Regions from separate parts of the Allobosea spartocytisi genome, predicted to be linked through region 3. Evidence: predicted binding sites of a transcription regulator. Region 3 holds the regulator's gene; each other region holds the start of a gene.
What was found. Region 3 encodes LexA, which represses DNA repair genes until DNA is damaged. Its sites were predicted from a motif close to TGTTCNNNNTGTGTTCNG; they were not measured.

Region 1 (7,448 bases), on a different contig from region 3:
GTGCTCGATCTCGACCTCAAGCGCCGCAACGGCTCTCCCCTGCCGGTGCGCCTGCACCATCAGGTCGCCTTCGGTCAGGACGGCCGCGCCGGCCCCTCGCGCACCCTGGTCCTCAACCGCGCCGCCGGCGAGGCCGGTGCCGATAGCCGCAGCGATGCCGAGGTCCGCTTCGCGCGCTTCTTCCACTCGACGCCGATGGCGATCGCCACCGTCGACAAGGCCGGCGCGATTCTGCGCTCCAACGCCGCCTTCGCCCGGCTGGTCCCGGCCGGCGTACAGGTCGTGACGATCCAGGATCTCGCCGCACCGGGCTCCGGCCTGGACAAGGCGATGATCGAGACGATGGAGGGCGTTTCGGGGGCAAGCCCGCTCGACGTGACGCTCTCGGGCGAGGATGGCCGCTCGGCGAGGCTCTATCTCTCGCCCGTCGCCGCCTCCGAGGACGGCGATGGCGAGCGCGCCATCGTCTACGCGCTGGAAACCACCGCCGAGCGCAAGCTGCGCGACAACATGGACCAGGCCGGCAAGATGCAGGCCGTCGGCCAGCTCGCCGGCGGCATCGCGCACGACTTCAACAACGTGCTGCAGGTCATCATCAACGCCTCCGAGTTCCTGCTCGCCAGCCACCGGCCGACCGACCCGTCCTTCCCGGACATCATGCAGATCAAGCAGAACGCCTACCGCGCCGCGGCGCTGGTGCGGCAGCTGCTCGCTTTCTCGCGCCGCCAGACCCTGCGTCCGCAGGTGCTGGAGCTCGGCGAGGTGCTCTCGGATCTCTCGCTGATGCTGAAGCGGGTCGTCGCCGACAAGGTCACGCTCGACGTCCGCCAGGGCCGCGATCTCTGGCCGGTCAAGGCCGATCTCGGCCAGCTCGAGCAGGTCATCGTCAACCTCGCCGTCAACGCCCGCGACGCCATGCCCGACGGCGGCAAGCTGACCGTGCGCACCCGCAACGTCGCCCGCGAGGATTGCGTGAGCTTCGGCCACGAGGCGCTGCCGATCGACGATTACGTGCTGCTCGAGGTCGAGGACAGCGGCACCGGCATCCCGCAGGAGCATCTCGACAAGATCTTCGAACCCTTCTTCACCACCAAGGAGGTCGGCAAGGGCACGGGCTTGGGCCTCTCCATGGTCTACGGCATCGTCAAGCAGACGGGCGGCTACGTCTTCGTCGACTCCACCGTCGGCAAGGGCACGGCCTTCCAGATCTTCCTGCCGCGCCATGTCCCGAGCGAAGAGGAGATCGCCGCCGAAGCCGCCGCCAAGGAGGCGCCGAAGAAGCTCGCCGCCGACCACACCGGTGCCGGCGTCATCCTGCTGGTCGAGGACGAGGACGCGGTGCGTGCGCTCAACGCCCGCATGCTGGTCTCGCGCGGCTATACCGTCCACGAGGCCGCCTCGGGCGTCGAGGCGCTCGACATCTTCCTGCAGAAGGACGGCAACATCGACCTCGTCGTTTCCGATGTCGTGATGCCGGAAATGGACGGCCCGACCCTGCTCGGCGAATTGCGCCAGCGCAATCCGAACACCAAGGTCGTCTTCGTCTCCGGCTATGCCGAGGAAGCCTTCCGCAAGAACCTGCCCGAGGGCGAGAGCTTCCACTTCCTGCCCAAGCCCTTCACCATGAAGCAGCTCGTCGAGACGGTGAAGGCGGCGATGGGCTGATCGGGCCCAACGGCGGGGCGGGCCAATCCTGCTTCATCCAGCGGATTTTATGCTCCGATCAGACGGCGTGGTTTGTCTTAAACCCACAATTGGCACCGAGCATCGTTTCGATGGTGCCTAGCCCGTCAGGGACGGGCGCCCGGGGGCAGCGGTGGCTCCGCATTGAGCAGCGTGATCGTCACCCGTCGGTTCGGCGGGATGTAGGGATTCTCGACGAAAAGCGGCTCGGTGTCGGCGCGTCCCACCACGGACGTGAAGCGGTTGCTGGGAAGCCCGGCACCCGACAGGATCTCGCGCACGGCGAGCGCGCGCCCGGCGGTGAGGCTCCAGGAATCGACGGCCGGCACCGCGCCCGGGCTCGTGGCGGCCGTGTGGCCGGCGACAGACAGTTGGTTGGGCATCCGGCGCAGGGTGGGCGCGAGCGCCTCCAGCACGAGACGGGTGTGCTGGTAGGGCTGGACCGAGCCCTCGGGGAACATGGCGCGGCCGTTCTCATCCACGAGGGAAACGTTCAGCCCCTCCTTGGTCGGCTCGATCACGATGTTGCGCGACAGCTCGGCAATTTCGGGCATGCTCTGGATCGCCTGCCGGAGGCTGGCGATGGCGCTGTAATTGGCTTGCACGCCGGCAGACGGGCGGTTCGCCTCGCGGTCGCTGGCGTGGCCCGAATTGGTCGGACGCGCTTTGTCGTCCTGCCCGGTCGTACCCCTCGCGGCGTCGCGGGGCACCGACGACCTGTTGCCGGCCTTGTCCAGGGCACTGCCCATCAGGACGCTGCCAGCGCCACTGGTTGAAAGACTCGCAGCCGCTGGCGCGAAGTATTCCGCCAGGCCGATCTTCTGCTCCTGCGTCGTCATGCTGATCAGCCACATCAGCAGGAAGAACGCCATCATGGCGGTCACGAAGTCCGCATAGGCGATCTTCCAGGCGCCGCCATGGTGCGCATGAGCGGCCTTCTTGACCTTCTTGATGATGATCGGCTGGACGGGCTTGGTCATCGAGTGCCTGCTGGAGATTGTGTCAGATCTAGGCGGGCAGGCCGGCGGTCGCCGCTTCCACTTCGCTGAAGGTCGGGCGGACGTCGCTCATCAGAGCCTTGCGGGCGAATTCGACCGCCATCACCGGCGGCTGGCCGGCGATATGGGCGAGCAGACCCGCCTTGAGCGAAAGGTAGTATTTGGCTTCCGCCTCATAGATGCCCTTGAGCGACTGCGCCATGGGCCCGAAGAAGCCGTAGGCGACGAAGACGCCGAAGAAGGTGCCGACGAGCGCGCCGCCGATCAGATGTCCCAGCACCTCCGGCGGCTCGGTGATCGCCCCCATCGTCTTGATCACGCCGAGCACGGCGGCGACGATGCCGAGCGCCGGAGTTCCGTCGGCAAGCGACTGCATGGCCGCAACGACACGCTCCTGCTCCTGGTGGTGCGTCTCCAGTTCCTCGTCCATGAGAGCGTCCATCTCGTGGACGTTGTTGGCGCCCATCGTCAACATGCGCATGTAGTCGCAGACGAACTCGACCGCGTGATGGTTCGCCGCAAAAGTCGGAAAGGCGTTGAACAGCGTCGATTCGCTCGGATTTTCAATGTGCTGCTCGACCGCGAGCATGCCCTTCTGCTTCACGAGCTTGTACAATGAATACTGCATCCCCAGCAGTTCGACGTAGCATTCCTGCTTGTACTTGGCGCCCTTCATGAGCGAGCCGAGCATGGCGGGCACGGCCTTGAGCACCGGCGCGGGGTTGCCGATGACGAAGGCACCGATCGCTGCACCGAGGATGATGACAAACTCGAAGGGCTGCCAGAGGACCTCGAGGTGGCCGCCCATCGCCGCGTAGCTACCGAAGACGCAGACGAAGACGATGATTGTGCCGACGATCAGCCGCATGGTTTGCCACCCTCGCGCCGCAGCAGGTACAGCCCGCGCGAAGCCACTCACTGGTCCGAGGAAATGCCCGATCAAGGTTAAGGGCGAGTTTATGGCCAGTGGCCCGCAGGCTTGTAAGCGTCGTCCTCCGGCCACGGCTTCGAGGCTTGGGCGGCAGGAGCGAGAAGCGACCGGATCCGGGCGATCTCCCAATGTCCGGTTGCCGCGCGGATCGCCCATTTGTCCCCTTGGTCAGAGCGGGCTCATGACATCTCCTGTCACCATACCCGCAACGGGAACAAAAAAAGAACTTGCCGACAGGAACAAAGCGTGACCATTCTCCTGTCAAGACGCATTGAGATGTCTCTGCAGCCCTGCCATAAGGAGCCCGAACCGTGAATCAGGCAAATCTCAAGCTCGTGGAAGGCTCCTCGATGGACAAGGCCAAGGCGCTCGATGCGGCGCTCTCCCAGATCGAACGTGCCTTCGGCAAGGGCTCGATCATGCGGCTCGGCAAGAACTCGCCTTCGATCGAGATCGAGACGATCTCCACGGGTTCGCTCGGGCTCGACATCGCGCTCGGCGTCGGCGGCTTGCCCAGGGGGCGCGTCATCGAGATCTATGGGCCGGAATCCTCGGGCAAGACCACGCTGGCGCTGCATACCATCGCCGAAGCCCAGAAGAAGGGCGGCGTCTGCGCCTTCGTCGATGCCGAGCATGCGCTCGACCCGGTCTATGCCCGCAAGCTCGGCGTCAATCTCGACGACCTGCTGATCTCCCAGCCCGACACCGGCGAGCAGGCGCTCGAGATCACCGATACCCTCGTGCGCTCCGGTGCCATCGACGTGCTCGTGGTCGACTCGGTCGCCGCGCTCACGCCCCGCGCCGAGATCGAGGGCGAGATGGGCGATGTCCAGCCCGGCCTGCAGGCCCGCCTGATGAGCCAGGCGCTGCGCAAGCTCACCGCCTCGATCTCGCGCTCGAACTGCATGGTGATCTTCATCAATCAGATCCGCATGAAGATCGGCGTGATGTACGGTAGCCCGGAGACCACCACCGGCGGCAACGCGCTCAAATTCTATGCCTCGGTGCGCCTCGACATCCGCCGCGTCTCGACGCTGAAGGAGCGCGACGAGGCGACCGGCAATCAGGTCCGCGTCAAGGTCGTCAAGAACAAGGTCGCGCCGCCCTTCAAGCAGGTCGAGTTCGACATCATGTTCGGCGAGGGCATCTCGAAGGTCGGCGAACTGATCGACCTCGGCGTCAAGGCCGGCATGGTCGAGAAGTCGGGCGCCTGGTTCTCCTTCGACAGCCAGCGCCTCGGCCAGGGCCGCGAGAACGCCAAGACCTTCCTGAAGGGAAATCCGGACATGGCCGCCAAGATCGAGGCCACGATCCGCCAGAATTCCGGTCTGGTCGCCGAGCGCATTCTCGATCAGGCGGACCCGACCGCGGACGATCTTGACGAAGGCGAAGCCTGAGACAACCAATGCCGTCATGCTCGGGCTTGACCCGAGCATCTCAGGCCGAATGGGGCGACCTATCCTGAGAGAGCTTCTCGAGTCTGGGCTTCGCTCCGCCCGAGAATGACGTTCGATCAAGCGGGCGGCCTTCAGGCCGCCCGTTTTCGTTTGCCGATAAGACCTTGCGCGCGGTGCGCTGCAACGAGCTTTCTGGACAGGCGCGAGCGGCCTGACTAGAACCGGTCGTTCCCGCCGGGCGCCAGCCCGGCCCTGCCCGTGTTGAAAAGCGCAAGAACCGATGAGCGGCGTCAACGATATCCGGTCGACCTTCCTCGACTACTTCAAGTCTCAGGGCCACGAGGTCGTGCCGTCGAGCCCGCTCGTGCCGCGCAACGACCCGACGCTGATGTTCGCCAATTCGGGCATGGTGCAGTTCAAGAACGTCTTCACCGGTCAGGAGAAGCGTCCCTATTCCCGCGCCACCACGGCGCAGAAATGCGTGCGCGCCGGCGGCAAGCACAACGACCTCGACAATGTCGGCTACACCGCCCGCCACCACACCTTCTTCGAGATGCTGGGGAACTTCTCCTTCGGCGACTATTTCAAGGAACAGGCGATCACCCACGCCTGGACGCTGGTCACGCGCGAGTTCGAGCTGCCCAAGGACAAGCTCCTCGTCACCGTCTATTCCGAGGACGACGAGGCGCATGCCCTCTGGAAGAAGATCGCCGGCCTGACCGACGACAAGATCATCCGCATCCCGACCTCGGCCAATTTCTGGCGCATGGGCGATACCGGCCCCTGCGGCCCCTGCTCCGAGATCTTCTACGACCATGGCGACCATATCTGGGGCGGGCCGCCCGGCTCGCCCGAGGAGGATGGCGACCGCTTCATCGAGATCTGGAACCTCGTCTTCATGCAATACGAGGAGGCCGCGGGCGGCATCAGGACCGACCTGCCCCGCCCCTCGATCGACACCGGCATGGGGCTGGAGCGCGTCGCGGCCGTGCTCCAGGGCACGCATGACAACTACAATATCGACCTGTTCCGGGCCCTGATCGGCGCCATCGCCGACCTGACCTCGGTCCCCGCCGACGGGCCGATGAAGGCGAGCCACCGCGTCATCGCCGACCATCTGCGCTGCTCCGCCTTCCTGATCGCCGACGGCGTGCTGCCCTCCAATGAGGGCCGCGGCTATGTGCTGCGCCGGATCATGCGCCGCGGCATGCGGCACGCGCAGCTCCTCGGCGCCAAGGAGCCGCTGCTGCACAGGATCGTGCCGGTGCTGACCCGCGAGATGGGCCGGGCCTATCCGGAGCTCGTCCGCGCCGAGGCGCTGATCACCGAGACGCTGAAGCTGGAGGAAACCCGTTTCCGCACCACGCTGGCGCGCGGCCTCTCGCTGCTCGACGACGCCTCCAGGGACCTGACCGCCGGCCAGAGCCTCAAGGGCGACGTCGCGTTCACGCTCTATGACACCTACGGCTTCCCGCTCGACCTCACGCAGGACGCGCTGCGCGCTCGCGAGATCACGGTCGATGTCGAGGGCTTCGACGCCGCCATGCAGCAGCAGAAGGCCAAGGCGCGCGCCGCCTGGTCCGGCTCCGGCGAGGCCGCGACCGAGACGCTCTGGTACCCGCTGCGCGACAGGCTCGGCGCGACCGAGTTCCTCGGCTACGACACCGAGATTGCCGAGGGCGTGGTCACCGCGCTGATCCGCGACAATGCCGAGGTCCAGTCCCTCAAGGCCGGCGAGAGCGGCTTCATGCTGGTCAACCAGACGCCGTTCTACGGCGAGTCCGGCGGCCAGGTCGGCGATGCCGGCGTGGTCAAGGCGCCGGGCACGGTCGTCGAGGTCTCCGACGTCCAGAAGAAGCTCGGCGATGTCTTCGCCCATAGCGTCACGGTCAAGGAAGGCGAATTGAAGCTCGGCGCTGCCGTCGAGCTGATCGTCGATCATGAGCGCCGCACCGCGATCCGCGCCAACCATTCGGCGACGCATCTGCTGCACGAGGCGCTGCGCCTCGTCCTCGGCGACCATGTCGCGCAGAAGGGCTCGCTGGTCTCGCCCGACCGGCTGCGCTTCGACTTCTCGCATCCCAAGCCCATCAGCGCCGAGGAATTGCGCGAGGTCGAGGAGATCGCCAATGCGATCGTGCTGAAGAACGAACCGGTCACGACCCGGCTGATGAGCGTCGACGAGGCGATCGAATCGGGCGCGCGCGCCCTCTTCGGCGAGAAATACGGCGACGAGGTCCGCGTCGTCGCGATGGGCACGAACCCGGCCGGCAAGGCCTATTCGGTCGAGCTCTGCGGCGGCACCCATGCGGCGCGCACCGGCGACATCGGCCTCGTCAGCATCGTCGGCGAAGGCGCGGTGGCGGCGGGTGTCCGCCGTCTCGAAGCCATGACCGGCAATGGCGCCCGCCTGCGCCTCAACGAGGAATCGCGCCTGCT
Region 2 (7,448 bases), on a different contig from region 3:
GCGCCTCGACTGGATCGTGACCGAGCGCGAAACCATCCGCTGCGGTTGATTCCGCCGGGCTTTCGGGCCACGGAGGAAGCATCACAGCCTGCGGACCGGTTTCATGCGTCTTCTCTTCCTCGGTGACATCGTCGGCCGCCCGGGCCGGATTGCGGTGCAGGAGCGCCTGCCTGCCCTGCGCGAAGCCTGGAAGCTCGACTGCGTCGTCATCAACGGCGAGAACTCCGCCGGCGGCTTCGGCATCACCGAGGCGATCTGCGACGAGATCCTCGCCGCCGGCGCCGATGTGATCACGCTGGGCAACCATTCCTGGGACCAGCGCGAGGCCCTCGTCTTCATCAACAGGCAGGACAGGCTGATCCGCCCGGCCAATTATCCGCCCGGCACGCCCGGCCGTGGCGCCACGGTCGTCGAAGCCCGCAACGGCGCCCGGGTGCTCGTCGTCAACGTCATGGGCCGGCTCTTCATGGACCCGCTGGACGACCCCTTCGCCGCCGTCGAGCGCGAGCTCGCCGCTTGCCCGCTCGGCGAGGTCGCGGATGCCGTCATCGTCGATGTCCATGCCGAGGCGACGAGCGAGAAGCAGGCCATGGCCTATTTCCTCGACGGCCGCGCCAGCCTCGTGGTGGGTACCCATACCCACGCTCCGACCTCGGACACGCGCATCCTGCCGGCCGGAACCGCCTATCAATCCGATGCCGGCATGTGCGGCGACTATGATTCCGTGCTCGGCATGCAGAAGGACGAGCCGGTGCGCCGCTTCCTGCAGAAGGTGCCGGGCGCGCGGCTGGAGCCGGCCACCGGCGAAGGCACGCTCTCGGGCATCGCCGTCGAGATCGACGACGCGACCGGGCTGGCCAAAGCCACTTGGGCGGTCCGCATCGGCCCGCATCTGAGCGAGGCCCTGCCCGGCTGGGCCGCCTGAGCCAAGGCCCGCTCGGTTAGATCGCCGCGCGTCCCAGCGGACCCATGAGCGGCGATCTATCTGCTTGTCATTGCAACCTATGGTTCCGGAAAGCCGGCTCCGCTTTCCGATCGGAAGCGACGGCGCGGGACTGCCGGATCAAGGTCTCGAAGGCCTCGCTCATGCCGGCCGCGTGCCGGGAGAGCGCGCCGGCGACACCCAGCACCTCGGAGACGGCATTGCCCGCCTCCTGCGCCCGCGTGCTCAGCTTGCCGATCGCATCGGCATTCGCCTCCGTGCCCACCGCGGCCTGATGCGCGCTGCGGGCGATCTCCTGCGTCGCAGCCCGCTGCTCGTCGATGCTGGCGGCGACGACCGAGGCGATCCCGCTGACCTGGCTGACGAAGGCGACGATGCGTTCGAGCGCCGCGACCGCCTCGCGCGTCGCCGCCTGCATCGCCGGCACCTGCGCGGCGATCTCGCCTGTCGCCTGCGCCGTCCGGGCCGACAATTGCTTCACCTCCGTCGCGACGACGGCGAAGCCGCGCCCGGCCTCGCCGGCGCGCGCCGCCTCGATCGTGGCGTTGAGGGCGAGCAGATTGGTCTGGCTCGCGATCATCTGGATCAGCTCGACGACCGATCCGATCGTGTTGGCCGAGCGCGACAGGCTCTGGACGATCGCATCCGTCTGCTGCGCGGCCGCATCCGCCTCATGGGCCAGTTCCGAGGCGCGGACGACCTCCGCCGCGACATGGTCGAGCGAGATCGACAGCTCGTTCGTGGCCGCCGCGACATTGCTGACATTGCTCGACGCGTCATCCGCGGTCCGCACGGCCATGAAAGCCTGCGCGCTGGTCTCGCCGACGACGGCCTCCATGGTGGCGGCCAGGCTCTCGACCTTCACCGCGCCCGAGCCGACGGCGCTCACGACGTCGCGAACCGTGCCCTCGAAGGCTTCGATCTGCCGGCGCGTGGCGTCACGGCGGTCCTGCTCGACCAGCGCATAGGTCTCGAGGAGGAGCTCGAGGTCGAACTGGGCGGCCTTGGACAGGGCCGCACGCGTGGCGATCCCGGTATCGAGGCGCGCACGGCGCCAGCGCCCGCTCAGGCTCGTCAATCTGCGCTGATCGAGCCCGAGTTCGGCGATCAGGGCGTTGACCACGATGCCGTGGCAGATGACGACCGCATAGATCGGGACGCCATGCTCGTGGAAAGCCGTCGCCAGGCTGCGGGCCGACTCCGTGAACCCTTCGCCGAAATCGCCCGAGGCCAACCGGATCCAGTGTGCCAGCCGTCGCTCGTGAACCTGCGGCTGGCTCAGAGCCTTGGCGATCTCCGGCCAGGGCGCGAACTGTTCGTGCAGTTGCGGCAGCAGCGAGGGCAGGCGCTCGCGCGCGAAACCCGCCAGCGCCGCCAGCAGCGCCAGGTCGCGCTCCGAGATCTGGAAGGCGCGAAAACGGTGCTCCTGCCCGGCGATCGTTTTGGTGGTCAAGGTGTCACTCGGGATGGCGGGAGCGGTAGCGGGGCGCGGGTCGGTACTGCCCTGAATGCTGCGCTTGCACGGTAAAGATTCATCTAATGGGAGGCCCGGACAGGGCTGCATCCCGCTTGCCTGCGGGCAAATCCGCCGCCTATAAGGCCGCTTTGCTGGATCACTGGGCTGGAACGCCGCCCGGACCAGGCGCGTTACGGATCAATCGCAGAAGGCAACGGAAGCCCATGGCCGGCCATTCACAGTTCAAGAACATCATGCACCGCAAGGGCAAGCAGGACGCGGTGCGTTCCAAGCTGTTCTCGAAACTGGCCCGCGAAATCACCGTCGCCGCCAAGATGGGCATGCCGGATCCCAACATGAACCCGCGCCTGCGCATGGCCGTGCTCGCCGCGCGCGCCGAGAACATGCCCAAGGACAACATCCAGCGCGCCATCAACAAGGCGGCCGGCGGCGAAGGCGACAATTATGACGAGGTCCGCTACGAGGGCTACGGCCCGGGCGGCGCAGCCGTCATCGTCGAGGCGCTGACCGACAACCGCAACCGCACGGCTTCCGCCGTGCGCTCCTACTTCACCAAGTCGGGCGGCGCGCTCGGCGAAAGCAACTCCGTCTCCTTCATGTTCAACCGCGTCGGCGAGATCAGCTATCCGCCGGAGGCCGGCGACGCCGACACAGTGATGGAAGCGGCGATCGAGGCCGGCGCCGACGACGTGATCTCCGACGAGAACGGCCACACCATTCTCTGCGCCTTCGACGCCCTGAACGAGGTCTCGAAGGCCCTCGAAGCCGCGCTCGGCGCGCCTGCCTCCGCGAAGCCCGTCTGGCGGCCGACGACCTCGGCCCCGCTCGACGAGGAGAAGGCCGCCTCGATGATGCGATTGATGGAAGCGCTCGACAATGACGACGACGTCCAGAACGTCTTCGCCAATTTCGAGATCGCCGACGACATCATGGCCAAGCTCAGCGCCTGAGGGGAGCCGGCTCGCTTCACGGCGTCATTCTCGGGCGAAGCGGAGCGCAGACCCGAGAATCCCGGGCCGAAGGAGGCTCTGGAGCCTCCCTTTCGATGAGATGCTCGGGGCGAGCCCGAGCATGACGCCCTTCAACGCCCGATCATCGCATCCCAGAGCGGCAGGCTGACCAGGGCGCTGAGGAAGATCACCAGATAGGCGCCGCGCCGGAAGCTCGCCTCCGAGGCGAGGCGGAAGCCATGCACGCCGCCCCAGAAGCCGATCGCGTAGACGGCGAAAAGCGGCACCGCCGTCAGCAGCGCCTGCAGGGTGAGGATGCCCTTCCACCACAGCACCGCGCCGCTGATGAAGGTCGAGATCCCGAAAAAGGTCTGCAGGTTGGCGCGCGTCTTGTGGCGGTCGTTGCGCTGCGCGCCAAGCCAGAACACGGCGAGCGGCATCCCGCCGATCGAGGCCATGCCGTTGCACAAGCCGGAGAGCGCGCCGACGCCGAGCGAGAGCGAGACGCTCGGCCGCCCGTGATAGCGCCAGCCCGAGGCCATCAGGCCGACGGCCGCCAGCACCAGCAGCGCCAGCACCCAGCGCATCGTTTCGCGATCGAGCCAGGTGAGCAGCCAGACGCCGGCCGGCAAGGCGAGCGTCGCGGTAACGAGCAGCGGCACGATCTCCCGCCATTCGGCATGTCTCGCGCTCCGGGCAGCGACCGGCAGGGCCACGGGCAGGTCGATGAACCAGATCAGCCCCAGCGCCGCGACCGGCCCCAACACCACCGAGGCGAGCGGCATGAACACCATCGCGAAGCCGAATCCGGTGAAGCCGCGCACCAGCCCCCCCAGCAATGTAGCGGCGAGGAGAACGACGACGCCGTCGCCAGCGAGAGCCGGAAAGAACAGGTTTTGCAGGCCGGACATCACGGGAGAAATGCGAGGAGGGAAACGAACTGCACCATGTCCCTCCCCGGCTGGAAAAGGAAATCGTCCTTTCTGATGTGTCCGATGAGGAGAATTCATCCATGCCGGCGCATCACATGGGACAAATCCGAAACACCCGCTAGTTTGAGGCACCATGGCACCTCCGATTCGCATCCTCGGCATCGATCCCGGCCTCCGGAAGACCGGCTGGGGGATCGTCATCTCGGAGGGCAGCAAGCTCTCCTTCGTCGCCTGCGGCTGTATCGAGAGCGATGGCGCGCTGCCGCTCGGCGACCGGCTGCGGCAGCTTCACGAAGGCATCGGCAAGGTGATCGCGACCCACAAGCCGCATGAGGCGGCGGTGGAGGAGACCTTCGTCAACCGCGACCCGCAATCGGCGCTGAAGCTCGGACAGGCCCGCGGCATCGCGCTGGTGGTGCCATCGCTGGCGGGGCTGAGCGTGGCGGAATATGCCGCCAATCTCGTCAAGAAGACCGTGGTCGGCGTCGGCCATGCCGACAAGAAGCAAGTCCAGGCGATGATCCGCGTGCTGCTGCCCAAGGCCGAGACCAGCTCCGCCGACGCGGCGGATGCGCTGGCCGTCGCGATCTGCCATGCCCAGCATCGCGGCATGAGGGCCCTGGTCGCGCAGATGCGCGCGGCGGGCTGAATGACGGCCGGGGAATCCACACGATGATCGGCAAGCTCAAGGGCCTGATCGACTCCTATGGCGAAGATCACGTCATCATCGACGTGCAGGGCGTCGGCTATGTCGTGCAATGCTCCTCGCGCACGCTCCAGCGGCTTCCCAAGCCCGGCGAGGCGGCGGTGCTCTCGATCGAGACCCATGTCCGCGAGGATGCGATCCGCCTCTACGGCTTCATGTCCGATGCCGAGCGCGACTGGTTCCGGCTGATGCAGGTGGTGCAGGGCGTCGGTGCCAAGGTCGCGCTCGCCATCCTCTCGACGCTCGACCCCGGCGGCCTCGCCACCGCCATCGCCACCAATGACAAGGCGGCCATCGCCCGCGCGCCGGGCGTCGGCCCCAAGCTGGCGCAGCGCCTCTGCGCCGAGCTGAAGGACAAGGCGCCGGCCTTCGGCCATGTCGATCCGAGTCTCGCCCAGCTCTCCGGCGCGCTCGAGGACAGGAAGCTGCCCCAGCCCGTGGCCGATGCCGTCTCGGCGCTGGCCAATCTCGGCTACCCGCAGGCTCAGGCCATTGCCGCGATCGCCGCGGCGGCGAAGGAGGCCGGGGACGGCGCCGGCACCGCCCAGCTCATCAAGCTCGGCCTGAAGGAGCTGGCGAAGTGAGCCCGGCCGGCGAGCCGGACGATCTCGAACTGCGCGTCGTCACCGACAAGGGCGAACTGCTCAAGATCATGATGGTGGCCTGGGGCTCGCACCGCATGATGATCGACCTCCACGTCTATGACGTGGCCGAGATCGACGCCCTCGGCCTCTACGAGCCGAACGGGCGAACCGCCGCGCTGGCGAGCTGGACGATCCGGGGCGAGACGGCCTATCTCTGCGCCCTGCATTCGCTGAGACCCGGCGAAGGCGTCGCCATCCAGATGCTCGATGCGGTGATCGCGGCCGCGAGAGCGGCGGGGGCGAAACGGCTCAAGGCCATGCTGACCAACGACAACATGCCGGGCCTCGTCTTCTATCAGCGGCGCGGCTTTCGGCTGTCCGGGCTTTATCTCGACGCGATCGACGCCTATCGCTCCGTCGTGCCGACCATCATCAAGACAGGATACAAGGACATTCCGATCCACGACGCCATCGAGCTGGAGATCGCACTGTGAGCGAACCCAAGCGCTCCGGGCTGATGACGGCCGAACGCCGCGAGGACGACAGCGAGACCTCGCTGCGGCCGCTTTCGCTGTCCGATTTCACCGGCCAGGCAGCGGCGCGCGCCAATCTCCAGGTCTTCATCAACGCCGCCCGCACGCGTGGCGACGCGCTCGACCATGTCCTCTTCGTCGGCCCGCCCGGCCTCGGCAAGACGACGCTGGCGCAGATCGTGGCGCGCGAGCTCGGCGTCAATTTCCGCTCGACCTCCGGCCCCGTCATCGCCAAGGCCGGCGATCTCGCGGCCCAGCTCACCAATCTCGAAGAGCGCGACGTGCTCTTCATCGACGAGATCCACCGCCTCAACCCGGCGGTCGAGGAAATCCTCTATCCGGCGATGGAGGACTATCAGCTCGATCTGATCATCGGCGAAGGCCCGGCCGCGCGTTCGGTCAAGATCGACCTGCCCAAATTCACCCTCGTCGGCGCCACCACCCGCGCCGGCCTGCTGACCACGCCGCTGCGCGACCGCTTCGGCATCCCGATCCGCCTGCAGTTCTACACGGTCGAGGAATTGCAGGGCATCGTCTCGCGCGGCGCCCGCGTGCTCGGCGTACCGATGTCCGACGATGGCGCCAACGAGATCGCGAAGCGCTCCCGCGGGACGCCGCGCATCGCCGGGCGCCTGCTGCGCCGTGTGCGCGATTTCGCCATCGTCGACGGCGACCCGATCGTCACCCGCAAGGTCGCCGACAAGGCGCTCTCCCTGCTCGACGTCGACGCGATCGGCCTCGACCAGATGGACCGGCGCTACCTCACCACCGTCGCGATCAATTTCGGCGGCGGCCCGGTCGGCATCGAGACCATCGCCGCCTCGCTCTCCGAGCCGCGCGACGCGATCGAGGAGATCATCGAGCCCTTCCTGCTCCAGCAGGGCTTCATCCAGCGCACGCCGCGCGGGCGCCTGCTGACGCCGCACGCCTTCCGCCATCTCGGCATGCCTGAGCCCTCGCGCGAGACGGCCCAGTTCGGCTTGTTTGGAAACGACGAGGACGAGGCGTGAGGCAGATCCTCCGGAATGTCGCGCTGGCGCTCGCCCTGACCGGCCTGTTCGCCGTCCTGGCGGTTTCGGCTCGCGCCGGTGACGACGTGCCGCGCGGGCCGGTGGAAGAAGGCTACGCCATCACGATCAAGATGCTCGCCGCCAAGGGCAAGGCCCGGCCGCCGGCCTGGCGCCCGCCACATCGCGACCGGCTGATGAGCAGGAGCCTCGCCGCGCTCTTCGCCCGCGACGACCTTTATCAGGACGAGAGCGGCGATATGGGTCAGATCGGCGCCGACCCGTTCCTCAACGGCCAGGACGGCGAGATCAAGAA
Region 3 (7,448 bases):
ACGGCTGAGGAGGCTGGCCATGACCGACATCCTCGCGAAGATCGAAGCCTATAAGCGCCAGGAGATCGCCGCCGCCAAGGCTGCGATCCCACAGGCCGAGATCGAGCGCCGCGCGCACGCCGCCGGCAAGCCGCGTGGCTTCGCCGACGCTCTCGCCGCCAAGGTTGCAGCCGGGACGCCGGCGCTCATCGCCGAGATCAAGAAGGCGAGCCCGTCCAAGGGGCTGATCCGCGCCGATTTCGACCCGCCGGCGCTGGCACGCGCCTATGCGGCGGGCGGCGCGGCCTGCATCTCGGTGCTGACCGACGCGCCCTCCTTCCAGGGCCAGCCGGAATTCCTGACGCAAGCGCGCGAGGCTTGCGGCCTGCCGGGGCTGCGCAAGGATTTCCTCTACGACCCCTATCAGGTCTTCGAGGCCCGCGCCTGGGGCGCCGATTGCATCCTGATCATCATGGCCGGCGTCGACGACGCCACCGCCCGGGTGCTCAACGACACGGCGCGCGAACTCGGCATGGATGTCCTCGTCGAGATCCATGACGATGCCGAGCTCGACCGGGCGCTCAAGCTCGAAAGCCGGCTGCTCGGCATCAACAACCGCGACCTGCGCAGCTTCAACGTCGATCTCGCCGTGACCGAGCGGCTGGCGCCGCGCGTGCCGTCCGACCGCATCGTCATCAGCGAGAGCGGCATCTTCACCCACGCCGACATTCAGCGTCTCGGCAAGGTCGGCGTCGAAACATTCCTCGTCGGTGAAAGCCTGATGCGACAGGCCGATGTCGCGGCCGCGACCGCGCTGCTGCTCACCGGCAAGGCGCGCGAGAACGCGGCGTGAGCCGGCTCAGCCATCTCGACGCGCAAGGCGCCGCGCATATGGTCGATGTCGGCGACAAGGCCGAGACCGGCCGCATCGCCGTCGCCGAAGGCTGCGTCGTGATGGCGCCTGAAACCATCGCGATCGTGCGCGACGGCAACGCCAAGAAAGGCGATGTGCTCGGCACAGCCCGGCTCGCCGGCATCATGGCGGCCAAGCGCACCCATGAACTGATCCCGCTCTGCCACCCGCTGCTGCTGAGCAAGATCGCTGTCGATCTCGAACTGGACGAGGCCCTGCCCGGCGTGCGCGTCCGCGCCGAGGTCAAGATGAAGGGGCAGACCGGCGTCGAGATGGAGGCGCTGACCGCCGTCTCCGTCGCCTGCCTGACCGTCTACGACATGGTCAAGGCCGTCGACCGGGCGATGCGGATCGAAGGCATCCGCCTGCTGCACAAATCCGGCGGACAATCCGGCGATTACGACGCCAAGGCGCTCTGACATGGCTCTCACCCCGGTTCCCGTCGCGCTCAAGGCCCTGCTCGACAGCGTTCCGGGGCCGACGGGCAGCGAGATGCTGCCCCTGGCGCGCTGCGCCTGGCGCGTGCTCGCGGCCGATGTGAAGGCGCTGCGCACCCAACCGCCTTTCGCCAACTCCGCCATGGACGGCTATGCCGTCCGCGCCGCCGACATGGAAGCCGGCAAGCAACTCCGCGTGATCGGCGAATCCGCGGCGGGGCGGCGTTTCGACGGCAGCGTCCGCCCGGGCGAGGCTGTGCGGATCTTCACCGGCGCGCCGATGCCGGAGGGCGCAGACAGCGTCCTCATGCAGGAGAATGCCGATGGCGTCGGCAGCGAAACCATCACGGTGCGCGTGCCGGCCCATAAGGGCCAGTTCGTCAGGGCGGCCGGGCTCGATTTCCGTCACGGCGACGTGCCATTGACGGCTGGGCGCGTGCTCGACAGCGCCGCGCTTGGCCTCGCCGCCGCGATGGGGCATCCGCAATTGCCGGTACGCTGCAAGCCGCGCGTCGCCATCCTCGCCACCGGCGACGAATTGGTGGCGCCGGGCGAGCCGACCGGGCCGGACCAGATCGTCGCCTCGAACTCCTTCTCGCTGATGGCACTGGTGGAAAAGGCCGGCGGCGAGGCGCTCGACCTCGGCATCGCCCGCGACGATCACGACGACCTCGCGGCGCGGATCGCCGCCGCCCAGGCCGCGGAAGCCGACGTCCTGATCACCCTCGGCGGCGCCTCCGTCGGCGATCACGACCTCGTGCAGGAGGCGCTGAAGCGGGCCGGCATGAGCCTCGGTTTCTGGAAGATCGCGATGCGGCCGGGCAAGCCGATGATGACCGGCCGGCTTGGCCGCATGGTGGTGCTCGGGCTGCCCGGCAATCCGGTCTCGTCGATCGTCTGCGGCCATCTCTTCCTGCTGCCGCTGATCGAGGCGCTGCTGGGCATGGCCGATCCGGATCGTGACCGCAGCATTCCGGCGATTCTCGGAAAAGATATGCCGGCTAATGATGAGCGCGAGGACTATCTTCGCTCGGATCTTGCCCTGACGCCGGCCGGCTGGATGGTGACGCCCTTCGACAGGCAGGATTCCTCGATGCTGGGCACCTTGGCGCGCGCCAAGGCCCTGACGATCCGGCCGGCGCATGCAGAGCCGGCTCACAAAGGCGATATCTGCCGCATTCTGCCGCTGCGGTAGCAGTCGCTTGCGGAACACAAGGCGAACAGTTATAGTGTTCTGGCTTTGTTTCGAATCTGTATCGCGGGCACCGGCGGGGACCATGCTGACACGCAAGCAACACGAACTCCTGCGCTTCATCCAGGAACGCTTGCGCGAAAGCGGCGTGCCCCCTTCCTTCGACGAGATGAAGGATGCGCTCGACCTGCGCTCGAAATCCGGCATCCACCGGCTGATCATGGCGCTGGAAGAGCGCGGTTTCATCCGCCGCCTGCCCAATCGGGCGCGGGCCCTCGAAGTCATCAAGATGCCGGACGGGCTCGCTGGCCCGCAGCCGCGACGCTTCAACCCGGCCGTCGTACAGGGCGGCCTCGGCTCGCAGCCCTCCCTCGCCAAGCCGCGCCCTGCCCCGGCCGATGACGACGCCCGTTCCCCGGTCGCGATTCCCGTCATGGGCCGCATCGCCGCCGGCACGCCGATCTCGGCGATCCAGAGCCGCAGCCATACGGTTTCGCTGCCGCCCGACATGCTCGGTTCGGGCGAGCATTATGCGCTCGAGGTGCGCGGCGATTCGATGGTCGAGGCCGGCATCCTCGACGGCGACACCGTGATCATCCGCAAGCAGGACACGGCAAACACCGGCGACATCATCGTTGCGCTGATCGACGAGGAGGAGGCGACGCTGAAGCGTCTGCGCCGGCGTGGCTCCTCGATCGCGCTCGAAGCCGCCAATCCGGCCTATGAGACACGCGTGCTGGGCCCCGACCGCGTCAAGATCCAGGGCCGGCTGGTCAACCTGCTGCGCCGCTACTGAGCGAACTCGGCCTCGTCCGACGCGACCTCCGGAGCAGCAGAGGCCCGTGTCGCAGCGGGGGCCGGCGCGCTGGGCCGAGCTGCGGCTTCGGAAGGCTTGCGGCGGCTCCAGGGCCGGTCTGCGACGGCGTTTTCCGAGGAATGGCTGCGCCAGCCGAAGGCGGCGCGGTAGAGCGAGGTTGCACCGTCCCGCGACAGCGCCATCCGATCGACGAGCCTGGCCTCGCAAGGCGCGCTCCAGGGAATGTTGGTGACGACGAGATCGGCGCGGCGGCAATCCTCGATGATGGCGATCCGATCCCGGGCATAGGAGATGCTGCGCCCGTCGGCGGTTCGGACGATGCAGGCATTGGCGTCGCAGGCGATGCCGGCACGCAGGGTCGCGTCGTCCGGCGCGCGGCTGTCGCCATCGGAAGCGAGCCATTGCTGCAGGACGAAGCGGCTCGGCCGGCCGGCGATGGCGAGGCGGCCGTCGCTGCCGCGCACGGCGATGCCGGAGCCGTCACGCTCGATCAGGATCTCGGGCCGCTCCGGCTTCGCGGCGAAGGCGACGCCGAAGATGAGCGGCAGCGCCGCCAGCCAGCGCAGCCCCGTGGTCCAGAGCGTGATCCAGAGCAGCGAAGCGGCAAAGGAGAGCAGCACGGCCTGGCCGAATGCCACCACCGTCACGGTCGAATGGTCGATGGTGGCGACCCAATGCGCGACTTTCAACACGATGTCGGAAGCGAGCCCCATCAGCGCCCAGGCCGGCCAGTCCAGACCGAAGGGGTAGGCCAGCACGCCGAACACCGCCGCCGGCATCACGAAGAGCGAGACGAAGGGCAGCGCCATGGCATTGCCGAGCAGGCCGAAGGGATTGAAAGTCTGGAAATGATAGGCGCCGAAGGGCGCCGTCGCGGCCGTGGCGAGGAGCGTCGTCACCACGATGCCGAGCGAGGCCGTCCAGAGCGTGCCCAAGGGCCAGGGCAAGGCCGTCGGCGGCTTCGACCGGTCGCGCTTCTCCCAGCGCTCGGCGAAAGCGACCAGCGCCGCGACCGCACCGAAGGACATCTGGAAGCTCGGGCCGAGCAGGGCCTCGGGCTCGCGCAGCAGCACGATGATCGCGGCGAGCGCGAGATTGCGCATGCTGAGCGCCGCCCGGTCGACGAGGATCGCGCCGAGCATGACCAGCGTCATGATGAGCGAACGTTCCGTCGCGACGTCGCTGCCGGAGAAGATGCAATAGGCGGTGGCGCCGATCATCGCCGCGATCGCCGCGATCTTCTTCACCGGCCAGCCGAGCGCCAGCGTCTGCGACAGCGCCAGCAGAGCCCGCACGAGCCAGAAGATCGTCCCGGCTGCAAGCACCATGTGCAGGCCGGAGATCGAGACGATATGATAGATACCGGCGGCGCGCAGATCGTTGTTCGACGCCTCGGTGATGAGGCCGCGCTTGCCGGTGACGAGCGCGGCCGCGACCGCCCCGCCCTGCCCGCCGCCGACGCTGGCGATGCGCTGCGTGAGGATGTTGCGCGCCTTGTCGATCTCCACGTCGAGCGCGAGGCGCCATGGCAGGGGATGCGGCGCCGGGACGAGTGCGATCTTGCCGGCGATGCTGCCGACGGCGCCGATGCCGCGGAAGAAGGCGTCGCGCCCGAAATCATAGCCTCCGGCGCGGGCCGGCCCCGGTGGCGGCAGGAGCCGCGCGGTGCCGGCGATATGGTCGCCGGGCGCGACCGTGCCGCTGCGAATGTTGACGCGCACGCGCTTCGGCCGGCTCTCGGGCGGCACGCCGGCGATGTCCGTCACCACCAGGACGAGGCGGGCGCCGGCATCGCGCGCCTCGACGCTCTCGACGAAGCCGGTGATCTTGCCGATGCGCGGCCGCTCCAGCATCGGCGCGGCGATATCGGCCGTGCGCCAGACGCCTGCTGCGAAGCCGGCGAAGGCCGCGGCGAAGGCGATGCAGACTGCGGCAGCGGCGGGTCGCAGACGCAGTGCGACAGCGAGGCCGCCGGACAGGACGAAGCCCGCGAGCGGCGCCCAGAGTGCGGGTTCCCGATCGGCGGCGAAATAGAGCAGGATGCCGAAGCCCATCGCCACGGGCAGCCACAGGAACGGGCGGCGGCGCTCGGCCTCCTGCGCCAACGACGCGCCAAGCCAGTCCCGCAGCGCCTGGAGGCGCTCGGCCAGCGGCAGGCTTCCCAGCGCGACTGGCGGCAGGCGCGCCGGCAGGATGCCGGCGACGGCCCTCAGCGCGCTCCGGCGCTCCGGCGATGCAGGTTGCCGCGCCATCCCCCTTCCCAGCCCCTGCCTGTCGGTTGCGCATTGAACGCTTAACCGCCCGGCGAAGCCATGTTACAGGGCGCGCGCTGGTTGTCATGCACGCTTTGGCGTGAAGGCCGGCGCCACATCCTCAAGTCTTGCCCCGGGCGGTTTCATCGCCCGGTCGGAGCTGCCTTCCATGAGCAACGCCGTCGTCACGCGCTTTGCGCCGTCCCCCACCGGATTCCTGCATATCGGCGGCGCCCGCACCGCGCTGTTCAACTGGCTCTATGCCCGCCGGCACGGCGGCAAGATGCTGCTGCGAATCGAGGACACCGACCGCGAACGCTCGACCGACGCCGCCATCGCCGCGATCCTCGACGGGCTGGAATGGCTCGGCCTCGATTGGGACGGACAGACGGTCTACCAGTTCCAGCGCGCGGCACGGCACCGCGAGGTGGCCGAGCAGATGCTCGCCGCCGGCAAGGCCTATTATTGCTACGCCAGCCAGGCCGAGCTCGAGGAGATGCGCGAGAAGGCGCGCGCCGAAGGCAAGCCGCTGCGCTATGACGGGCGCTGGCGTGACCGCGATCCGGCGACCGCCCCGGAAGGCGTGAAGCCGGTGATCCGGCTCAAGGCGCCGCAGACCGGCGAGACGGTGGTGAATGACGAGGTGCAGGGCCGCGTCGTCTGGCAGAACGAGAATCTCGACGACCTCGTGCTGCTGCGCTCGGACGGGACGCCGACCTATATGCTCGCGGTCGTCGTCGACGATCACGACATGGGCGTCACCCACATCATCCGCGGCGACGACCACCTGACCAACGCAGCTCGCCAGACCCAGATCTACGATGCGCTGGGCTGGGACGTGCCGAGCATGTCGCATATCCCTCTGATCCACGGGCCTGACGGAGCCAAGCTGTCCAAGCGCCACGGCGCGCTCGGCATCGATGCCTATCGCTCGATGGGTTATCTGCCGGCGGCGCTGCGCAACTATCTCGTGCGGCTGGGCTGGAGCCATGGCGATCAGGAGATCTTCTCGACGCAGGAGATGATCGACGCCTTCAACCTCTCCTCGATCGGCCGCTCGCCGGCTCGCTTCGACTACGCCAAGCTGGAGAACCTCAACGGGCTCTATATGCGCCAGTCGAGCGATCGTGATCTGCTCGAGGCCCTCAAGGTCATCCTGCCCGAGATCGGTCCGGCACGGGAGCTCGGCCCCACGCTCTCGCCCGAGCTGGAGGCGAAGTTCCTGGCCGCCATGCCGGGGCTGAAGGAGCGCGCCAAGACCCTGATCGAACTGCTCGACAGCGCCTTCTATCTCTATGCGCAGCGCCCGCTGCAGCTCGACGACAAGGCCAAGAGCCTGCTCGACGAGGCCGCGCGCGGCCGCCTGCCCGCGATCGCCGGGAAGCTCGCCGCCGTCGGCGACTGGGCGGCGGCGTCGCTGGAAGCCGCCGTGCGCGCCTTTGCCGAGGAGAACGGGCTCAAGCTCGGCCAGGCCGCTCAGCCGCTGCGGGCCGCCCTGACGGGCCGGGCGATGTCGCCGGGATTGTTCGACGTCATGGCGGTTCTGGGCCGCGAGGAGACGCTGGCGCGGCTGGCCGACCAGGGTTGAGGCGGCGCCTGCGCGTGCCTGGCGCGACAGCCGGATCGCTATGCTTGGGAGGCGGCACAAACCGCCTTTCGGCTCGGTTGAATGCATGGGGCAAATGGTCTAGTGACGCGCAAGTGCATTGCGCCGCACAACGGCACAGGGCACGAAAATTGCTTGTAAATCAGTCGCATGGATTGCCTTTGCCCCTTCCGTTGACATGCTCTCGTCACGTCAGGCTATTCGGATGAAGGACCTTCCGCGGAGAACCGCGGACGGGGCGCGCAAAACACG

Region 1: a site for LexA is predicted at 3,823-3,840, ahead of recA (recombinase RecA). Genes of this name have one in related genera too.
Region 2: a site for LexA is predicted at 4,399-4,416, ahead of ruvC (crossover junction endodeoxyribonuclease RuvC). Genes of this name have one in related genera too.

The regions. Positions count from the first base shown of each region.
Region 1 is NZ_JACXWY010000043.1:5,106-12,553, forward strand. Features, by position in the region: gene cckA (cell cycle histidine kinase CckA) at 1-1,665, shown strand, start outside; gene IED13_RS27925 (flagellar motor protein MotB) at 1,791-2,663, opposite strand; gene motA (flagellar motor stator protein MotA) at 2,692-3,549, opposite strand; gene recA (recombinase RecA) at 3,963-5,009, shown strand; gene alaS (alanine--tRNA ligase) at 5,290-7,448, shown strand, end outside.
Region 2 is NZ_JACXWY010000022.1:4,465-11,912, reverse strand. Features, by position in the region: gene IED13_RS23760 (5-formyltetrahydrofolate cyclo-ligase) at 1-49, shown strand, start outside; gene IED13_RS23755 (TIGR00282 family metallophosphoesterase) at 104-925, shown strand; gene IED13_RS23750 (globin-coupled sensor protein) at 993-2,396, opposite strand; gene IED13_RS23745 (YebC/PmpR family DNA-binding transcriptional regulator) at 2,624-3,370, shown strand; gene IED13_RS23740 (sulfite exporter TauE/SafE family protein) at 3,502-4,281, opposite strand; gene ruvC (crossover junction endodeoxyribonuclease RuvC) at 4,436-4,951, shown strand; gene ruvA (Holliday junction branch migration protein RuvA) at 4,975-5,592, shown strand; gene IED13_RS23725 (hypothetical protein) at 5,589-6,086, shown strand; gene ruvB (Holliday junction branch migration DNA helicase RuvB) at 6,110-7,135, shown strand; gene IED13_RS28970 (DUF3828 domain-containing protein) at 7,132-7,448, shown strand, end outside.
Region 3 is NZ_JACXWY010000023.1:33,652-41,099, forward strand. Features, by position in the region: gene trpD (anthranilate phosphoribosyltransferase) at 1-8, shown strand, start outside; gene trpC (indole-3-glycerol phosphate synthase TrpC) at 20-832, shown strand; gene moaC (cyclic pyranopterin monophosphate synthase MoaC) at 829-1,311, shown strand; gene IED13_RS24215 (molybdopterin molybdotransferase MoeA) at 1,313-2,524, shown strand; gene lexA (transcriptional repressor LexA) at 2,607-3,317, shown strand; gene IED13_RS24225 (ComEC/Rec2 family competence protein) at 3,311-5,590, opposite strand; gene gltX (glutamate--tRNA ligase) at 5,760-7,178, shown strand.